DNA from 2 places in the Actinomadura decatromicini genome. Region 1 is predicted to be linked to the other one. Evidence: riboswitches for the same ligand, from Rfam matches in the RefSeq annotation. Region 1 holds a riboswitch; the other holds the start of a gene.
What was found. A riboswitch is a leader RNA that binds a small molecule or an ion and turns the genes downstream of it on or off. The one in region 1 is predicted to bind cobalamin.
Positions count from the first base shown of each region.

Region 2: linked by a shared signal. The riboswitch ahead of cobN (cobaltochelatase subunit CobN) and the one ahead of FXF68_RS23165 (ribonucleoside-diphosphate reductase subunit alpha) in region 1 are both predicted to bind cobalamin.

Region 1 is NZ_VSRQ01000005.1:92,005-96,210, reverse strand. Features, by position in the region: gene FXF68_RS23170 (ribonucleotide-diphosphate reductase subunit beta) at 1-21, opposite strand, end outside; gene FXF68_RS23165 (ribonucleoside-diphosphate reductase subunit alpha) at 18-2,309, opposite strand; cobalamin riboswitch at 2,480-2,711, opposite strand; gene FXF68_RS23160 (hypothetical protein) at 2,820-3,500, shown strand; gene FXF68_RS23155 (YcnI family copper-binding membrane protein) at 3,586-4,206, shown strand, end outside.
Region 2 is NZ_VSRQ01000003.1:844,119-848,324, forward strand. Features, by position in the region: gene cobN (cobaltochelatase subunit CobN) at 1-1,637, opposite strand, end outside; cobalamin riboswitch at 1,692-1,813, opposite strand; gene FXF68_RS17635 (precorrin-3B synthase) at 1,875-2,972, shown strand; gene FXF68_RS17640 (precorrin-8X methylmutase) at 2,969-3,589, shown strand; gene FXF68_RS17645 (precorrin-2 C(20)-methyltransferase) at 3,589-4,206, shown strand, end outside.

The DNA.
Region 1 (4,206 bases):
CTTTCCGTTCCGTTCGCTCACTGGCACGCCTCGCAGGTCTCCGGGTTCTCTAGTGAGCACACGTCGGCGGCCGTCTGGAGGACGGTGGTCTGCGCGATCCGGGTCGCGGGGCGCGAGCGCAGGTAGTAGGTCGTCTTCAGGCCGCTGCGCCAGGCGTAGGCGTACATCGAGGAGAGCTTCCCGATCGTCGGCGTCTCCATGAAGAGGTTCAGCGACTGCGACTGGTCGACGTACGGGGTGCGCGCGGCGGCGAGGTCGATCAGCGCCTTCTGCGGCAGTTCCCAGGCCGTCCGGTACAGGGTGCGCATTTCCTCGGGAAGGCCGACCAGCCCCTGGACGGAGCCGTTCGCCTTCTTGATCGCCTCGCGGACGTCCGGCGTCCACAGCCCGAGCGATTTGAGGTCGTCCACCAGATAGGCGTTGATCTGCAGGAACTCGCCGGACAGCGTCTCCCGCTTGAACAGGTTGGACACCGGCGGCTCGATGCATTCGTAGCATCCCGCGATGGACGCGATCGTCGCGGTCGGCGCGATGGCGATCAGCAGCGAATTGCGCAGCCCGACCTCGGCGACCCGGGCGCGCAGCCGCTCCCATTCGCCGGGACGTTCCGGCGCCGCGTCCGGGAAATGGTCGAGATGGAGGAACCCGCGAGCGGTGCGCGTCTGCTCATAGGCGGGCAGCGGACCGTCCAATGCGGCCAGTTCGGTGGACGCGCCATAAGCGGCGAGCGCGATCTCCTCCGCGATGCGCGTCGACAGAGCCCGCGCCTCATCGGAGTCGAAGGGAAGGCGGAGCGTGAAGAAGACATCCGCGAGACCCATTACGCCGAGCCCGACCGGACGCCATTTGCGGTTCGCCGCCTCCGCCTCGGGCGTCGGGTAGAAGCCGCGGTCGATCGTCCGGTCCAGGAAACGGACGGCGGTGCGGACGGTCGCGCGCAGCCGCTCCCAATCGACCCCGGACGGCGTGACGTGCGCAGCGAGGTTCACCGACCCGAGGTTGCACACGGCCGCCTCGCTGTCGCCCGTCACCTCCAGGATCTCCGTGCACAGGTTCGACAGGTGGACGACCCCGCCCCCGGCGGTCTGGTTGCAGGCGCGGTTGGCGGCGTCCTTGAAGGTCATCCAGCCGTTGCCGGTCTCGGCGAGCGTCCGCATCATGCGCCCGTACAGCTTGCGGGCCGGGACCTGGCGGACGAACCGTCCCGCCCGCTCCGCCGCCCGGTACGCCTCGTCGAACTCCTCGCCCCACAGGTCGGTCAGCTCGGGGACCTCCTTCGGGTCGAACAGCGACCACGTCCCGTCGGACTCGACGCGGCGCATGAACTCGTCCGGGATCCAGTTGGCGAGGTTGAGGTTGTGGGCGCGGCGCGCGTCCTCGCCCGTGTTGTCGCGAAGCTCCAGGAACTCCTCGACGTCGGCGTGCCACGGCTCCAGGTAGACGCAGGCCGCGCCCTTGCGGCGACCGCCCTGGTTGACGGCGGCGACGGACGAGTCGAGCGTCCGCAGCCACGGGACGATCCCGTTCGAGTGCCCGTTCGTCCCGCGGATCAGCGAGCCGCGCGACCGGATCCGCGTCCACGAGATCCCGATGCCGCCCGCGTACTTGCTGAGCCGCGCGACCTGCCCGTACCGCTCGTAGATCGAATCCAGCTCGTCGCGCGGCGAGTCCAGCAGGAAGCAGGACGAGAGCTGCGGACGCCGCGCCGCCGCGTTGAACAGCGTCGGTGAGCTGGGCAGATACGACAGCGTACTGAGCAGCCCGTACAACTCGGCCGCCTCGGCGACCCCGTCCGCGCCGGTTCCGTCGGGGTAGGCGAGGCCGCACGCGACGCGCAGGAGGAAATGCTGCGGACGTTCCAGGACGAGCCGCGACCGCGGATGCCGAAGCAGATACCGGTCGTAGAGGGTGCGCAGCCCGAAGTACTCGAAACGCTCGTCGGCGGACTCGTCGATCAGGGCGTTCAGCGCCGCCGCGTTGGCCGCGACGAACGCGGCCGGGGCGTCGGCCAGCAGGCCCTCCCGGTGGGCGGCGGCCACGGACTCGGCGAACGTGCCGACCCCGGCGGCCGCGGCCTCGTCCCGGATCCGGTTGCCGAGCAGCCGCGCGGCGACCTTGGAGTATCCCGGTTCGGCGGGGACGAGCGCGCTCGCCTCGCCGATGGCGAGATCCCGCAGCGCGGCGGCGTCGAGCGCGTCGCCCGAGCGGGCGAGCAGCCGTCCCGCGTCCACCCCCGGTATGCCGTCGCAGGCCGCCTCGACCTCGGCGGCGATCTCCGCCGCCGGCGGCGCGGCCAGAGCCTGTGTCACGTGCGTCTCCCCTCGCGAGCCGCCTCGCGGAGGGCATGCGAACGGCACGCGGCGGCACGCCGCGCTCCGCCCCCGGCCCACCCGCGAGACCTGGACGTGTTCGGCCTGGGGGACGTCCCCCGGACCCTTGAAGAGGTCGGTCAGGCGAACCTCGCCATGGCGCGGCCGCCCGGCCTCCTCGCGCGCTGGCAGGTCTTCGGACTCGCGGGCACGGCGCCTCTCCGGAGACCCGGAGGAGGGCGCGTCCTACTGGCCGTCGCTTCCCGGGCCGTGCGGCCCAGTGCGTGATGACGGCGGTCGTTCCCACTCACCGCTGCGGGGCAGTCCCGGACTCTCACCGGGTTCCCTCTTGCGACGCCCCCGCCTGGGCGGCGGGGGCGAACCAGCACGGGACTGAACCCTACATCTAGTCGACGATCTTTGCGCAACCCCAATATGTTGGGCGTGTCGAGATTGTTCGCGGGGGTGGGGTACACAGCCCGGGGAGCGGGTGGGACGATGGTCAACGCCATGTCCCCGCGTCCCCCGCTCCCGGGCTTCCGAACCGCGCGCGCGGTGGTGTTCGCCACCGTGTGCGTCGTGCTGGCGACCAGCGGGCACGTCCTCGCCTCGGGTGCGCCCGTCCCCGTGTGGACGGCGGGCGTCGGATTCTGCGCGGTACTCGGCGTCACGCTGATGCTGGCCGGGCACGAGCGCTCCCTGCCGACGATCTTGGGTGGGCTCCTCGGCGGGCAGTTCGCGCTGCACACGCTGTTCACGGCCGCGACGACCGCGGGCTCGGTCCAGCGGAGCGCAGCCGTCATGCACGACCCCGTCACGCACGGTTCCGCCATGCACGGTTCCGCCGTGCACGGGGCGGGCGCGGAGGTCCTCACGCCGGTCGCGCACGGCTCCGGCGGGATCACGATGACGCTCGCGCACACGGTCGCCGCGCTGGTCGCCGCGTGGTGGCTGCGGCGCGGCGAGCGGACGGCGTGGGCGCTGGCACGGCGGGCCGCCGCGGCGGCGGACCGTCCGATCCGGCTGCTGCTCGCACTCCTCGCCCTCGCCGCCCGACCGGCGGGCGGACCGCCGCGCGCGGTGTTCGCCGTCCCGGCGGCGGACGCGGTCCCGGCGGTCGGACGTGTGCTGCGGCACCAGGTCGTCCGGCGGGGTCCCCCGCCGCGTTCGAGGGCGCTCGCCGTCCGCTAGGCGGACGAATCGAGCGCCGTACGTCACCGGACGCCGACCGATCGGCGTTTCCGGATTTTCCGTACGACTCGAACGGAGTTCCGTCATGGCTTTCCTTTCGCATGCCTCCCACCCGGCCGCCCGCCCGGTCGCCCGGCGGGTCGGCGCGGTCGCCGCGCTGTCCGCCGTGTCCGTGCTCGGCCTCGCATCGGCGGCGTCCGCGCACGTCACCGCCAATCCGAAGTCCGCCGAGAAGGGCTCGTACGCCAAGATCTCGTTCCGGGTGCCGAACGAGCGCGACAACGCCTCCACGACGAAGCTCGTGGTGAACCTGCCCGCCGACCATCCGCTGTCGTCGGTGTCGGTCCGTCCGCTGCCCGGCTGGACGGCGAAGGTCGAGAAGGCGAAGCTCGCGCAGCCGATCAAGACCGAGGGCGGCGAGCTGACCGAGACCGTCAGCAAGATCACCTGGACCGGCGGGAAGATCGAGGCCGGGCAGTTCCAGGAGTTCGACGTCTCGATGGGCCCGCTGCCCACCGACACCGACCAGCTCGTCTTCAAGACCGACCAGACGTACTCGAACGGCGAGGTCGTCAAGTGGGAGGAGAACCCGGTCGACGGGCCGAACGAGCCCGAGCATCCGGCGCCCGCGCTGAAACTCGTCCCCAAGCAGGAGGCGGGCGGCACCGCGCAGGCGGGGCTGACCGCGCAGGTGAAACCGCAGGCC
Region 2 (4,206 bases), on a different contig from region 1:
ACGAGGAACGGGTAGACGAGCGGGACGTCGCCGAGCGCCGCGTCCGCACCGCAGGACGCGGACATGCCCGCCGCCTTGCCGGGCAGCCATTCCAGGTTGCCGTGCTTGCCGACGTGGACGATCGCGTGCGCGCCGAACTCGTCCGACAGCCAGCGGTAGGCGGCCAGGTAGTGGTGGCTCGGCGGCAGGTCCGGGTCGTGGTAGATCGCGATGGGGTTCTGGCCGAAGCCGCGCGGCGGCTGCACCATGACGACGACGTTCCCGGCGCGGAGGGCGGCGAGGACGATGTCGCCGTCCTGGACGAACAGCTCGCCGGGCGGCGGGCCCCAGTGCCGCTCCATGTCGTCGCGAAGGTCGGCGGGCAGCGTCCGGTACCAGCGTTCGTAGGACGCCCCGGAGATCCGGACGGGGTTGCCCGCGAGCTGCTCCTCGGTGAGCCAGTCCTCGTCCTGGCCGCCCGCCGCGATCAGCGCGTGGACGAGCGCGTCGCCGTCCTGGTCGGCCACGCCGGGGAAGCCTTCGCCGAGGTCGTAGCCCGCTTCGCCGAGCCGGGCGAGGAGCCGGACGGTGCTCGCCGGGGTGTCGAGGCCGACCGCGTTCCCGACCCGCGAGTGCTTCGTCGGATACGCCGACAGCATCACGACCAGGCGGCGCGAAGCGGGCGGCGTGTGCCGGAGGCGGCCGTGCCTTACGGCGATCCCCGCGACCCGCGCGGCGCGTTCGGGGTCGGCCCGGTAGACGGTGAGCCCGTCCTCGTCGATCTCCTTGAAGGAGAACGGGACGGTGATGATGCGGCCGTCGAACTCCGGGATGGCGACCTGCGAGGCGGCGTCGAGCGGGGACAGGCCGTCGTCGCTGTCCGCCCAGTCGGCGCGGGACGTGGTGAGGCAGAGGCCCTGGAGGATCGGGACGTCCAGCGCGGCGAGCGCGCCGACGTCCCACGCCTCGTCGTCGCCGCCCGCCCCGGCCGTCGCGGGCCGCGTCCCGCCCGCCGCGAGGACGGTCACGACCAGCGCGTCCGCTTCGCGGAGCGTGTCGAGCAGCGCGGGCTCGGCGGTGCGGAGCGACGAGCAGAAGACGGGCAGGGGGCGTCCGCCCGCGTCCTCGACGGCGGCGCAGAGGGCCTCGACGAACGCGGTGTTCCCGGCCATGTGGTGGGCGCGGTAGTAGAGCACCCCGATCACCGGGCCTTCGGTGGCGCGGGACGTTCGCTCGTATCGCCCCCAGGTGGGCGCGGCCTGCGGCGGCGCGAACCCGCGCCCGGTCAGCAGGACGGTGTCGGAGAGGAACGCGTGCAACTCGGCGAGGTTCGCGGGCCCGCCATGCGCGAGATAGGCATGCGCCTCGGCACACACCCCACCGGAAACGGTGGAAAGCTCCATCAACTCGGCGTCTGGCGCCTGCTCTCCTCCCAGGACGACGACCGGGCGGGTGCCGGTCAGAAGGGCGTCGAGGCCGTCCTCCCAGGCGCGGCGGCCGCCGAGCAGGCGGACGACGATCAGGTCGACGCCGTCGAGCAGCGGCGGAAGGTCGGCCACGGCGAGCCGGGCGGGGTTGCCCAGCCGGTAGCCGGCGCCGGACGCGCGGGCGCTCAGCAGATCGGTGTCGGACGTGGAGAGCAGCAGAACGGTGGACATGACGGGTCCTCCCCCTGGGGTCCTCGCCCCGGTCGCGGGTGTCACGACGGCGGGAGTCTCCTGGCTCCCGGATCAGCGCTCGCCCCGGCCTTCCCGTCCGCGTGGACAGTGGCCGTTAGCGGGGGTCGCTCCCCGGTGACAGTGGCGGGACCGCGCCGGATTCACACCGGCTTCCTCCACTGCCGTCGTCGATCAGCAGACTACGGCAGCGCGCGGCGTCCGAGAAAGGTGGCCTTCATGCCAGATGTCCGTGCGGCGGGGCGGTCGCGTGCCGACGCGTGCCCCGGCGCGCTCCAGACCCACGACGCCGCCGACGGGGCGCTCGCCCGCGTCCGCACGCCGGGCGGGGCGGTGTCGGCGGCGCGGCTCAGGACGGTCGGCGGCGCGGCCCGCGAGCTGGGCGTGGACGTCGTCGAGCTGACGTCGCGGGCCAACCTCCAGGTGCGGGGCGTGCGCGATCCGGCGGCGCTCGCGGAGCGGCTGGCGGCGGCCGGGCTGCTGCCGTCCGCGTCGCACGAACGGGTGCGCAACATCGTCGCGTCCCCGCTCGGCGGACGCGGCGTGCGGGGCGTCCTCGCCACGGATCCGCTGGTCACGGCGCTCGACCTTGAGTTGTGCGGGCGTTCTCGGCTGGCCGGGCTGCCAGGCCGGTTCCTGTTCGCGCTGGACGACGGCTCCGGCGACGTCGCGTCCCTGGGCGCCGACGTGACGCTGACTCCCGGCGGCGTGCTCCTGGCCGGGCACCGGCTCGTCCTGTCCGGCGATCCCGTCGCGGTCATGATCGCGGCGGCGGAGGCGTTTCTCGACGTTCGCGGCGACGCCTGGCAGCTGGCCGAAGTCCCGGACGGCCCGCGCCGCGTCGCGGGCCTCCTCGGCGGGACGCTGGCCGAAGCGCAGCGCGTCCCCGCCCCGCCCGCACCGCACGCGGGTTTCGTCGAGCAGCGCGACGGCCTGGTCGCGCTGGAGGTCGTGCCGCCGCTCGGACGCCTGTCCGGCGCGCAGATGGAAGCCCTCGCCGACATCGCGGACGAAGTGCGGCTGACGCCGTGGCGGAGCATCGTCCTGCGTGACCTGCGACGCGACGACGCGCACCGGCACGCCGTCCACCTGCACCAACACGGCTTCGCCACCGACCCCGACTCGCCCTGGGTCGGAGTGACGGCCTGCACGGGAAGCCCCGGCTGCGCGAAATCGGAAGGCGACGTGCAGGGCGCGGCCCACCGCTGGGTCGGCGGCCTGTCGCGCGCCCCGGAGACCCCCGTCCACTGGACGGGCTGTGACCGGAACTGCGGGATGCCCCGCGGGCCGGTCGTCCTGAAGAGAGCGGAACGGTGACCGACTACATCCGGGACGGCGCGGAGATCTACCGGCGCTCGTTCGCGACCATCCGCGCGGAGGCCGACCTGTCGGGCCTGCCGGACGACGTGGCGCGGGTCGCCGTCCGCATGATCCACGCCTGCGGGATGACGGACCTCGTCCGCGACCTGGCCTGGTCGCCGGGTGTCGTCGCGCGGGCGCGGGCGGCGCTGCTGGACGGCGCGCCGATCCTGTGCGACGCGCGGATGGTGGCGTCCGGCGTCACTCTGGCCCGGCTGCCCGCGGGCAACGAGGTCGTGTGCGCGCTGGGCGACCCGCGCGTCCCCGGCCTGGCGGAACGGCTCGGCACGACGCGCAGCGCGGCGGCGCTCGACCTCTGGCTCGACCGGTTGGACGGCGCGGTCGTCGCGATCGGCAACGCGCCGACCGCGCTGTTCCGGCTGCTGGAGCTGGTGGACGGGGGCGCGGGACGTCCGGCCGCCGTCCTCGGGATACCGGTCGGTTTCATCGGCGCGGCCGAGTCCAAGGACGCGCTCGCCGCGAGCGACCTCCCGCACCTCGTCGTGCGCGGACGCCGCGGCGGCAGCGCCATGACGGCGGCGGCCATAAATGCGATTGCCAGTGAGGCGGAGTGATGGCTGGACGGCTGTACGGGGTCGGCGTCGGCCCTGGTGATCCTGAACTGGTGACGGTGAAGGCCGCCCGGTTGATCGGTGCGGCGGACGTGGTCGCCTACCATTCCGCGCGGCACGGGCGGAGCATCGCCCGCGCCGCCGCCGCGCCCTACCTGCGCGACGGGCAGATCGCGGAGCAACTCGTCTATCCGGTGACGACGGAGACGACCGACCATCCCGGCGGGTATCAGGGCGCGCTCGACGACTTCTACGCCGACTGCGCCGCCCGCCTCGCCGCGCACCTGGACGCGGGACGGACGGTCGTCGTCCTCAGCGAAGGCGACCCGCTGTTCTACGGCTCCTACATGCACCTCCACAAACGCCTCGCGCCGCATTACCCGGCGGAGGTCGTGCCGGGCGTGACGTCGCTGAGCGCGGCGTCGGCCGCCGCCGGGCGTCCGCTGGTCGAGCGCGAGGAGACGTTGACCGTGCTGCCCGGCACGCTCCCCGGCGACGAGCTGGCGGACCGGCTCCGCACCGCCGACGCGGCGGCCGTCCTCAAGCTGGGCCGGACGTTCCCCAAGGTCAGGCAGGCTTTTGAGGACGCCGGACGGCTCCCCGAAGCCTGGTACGTCGAA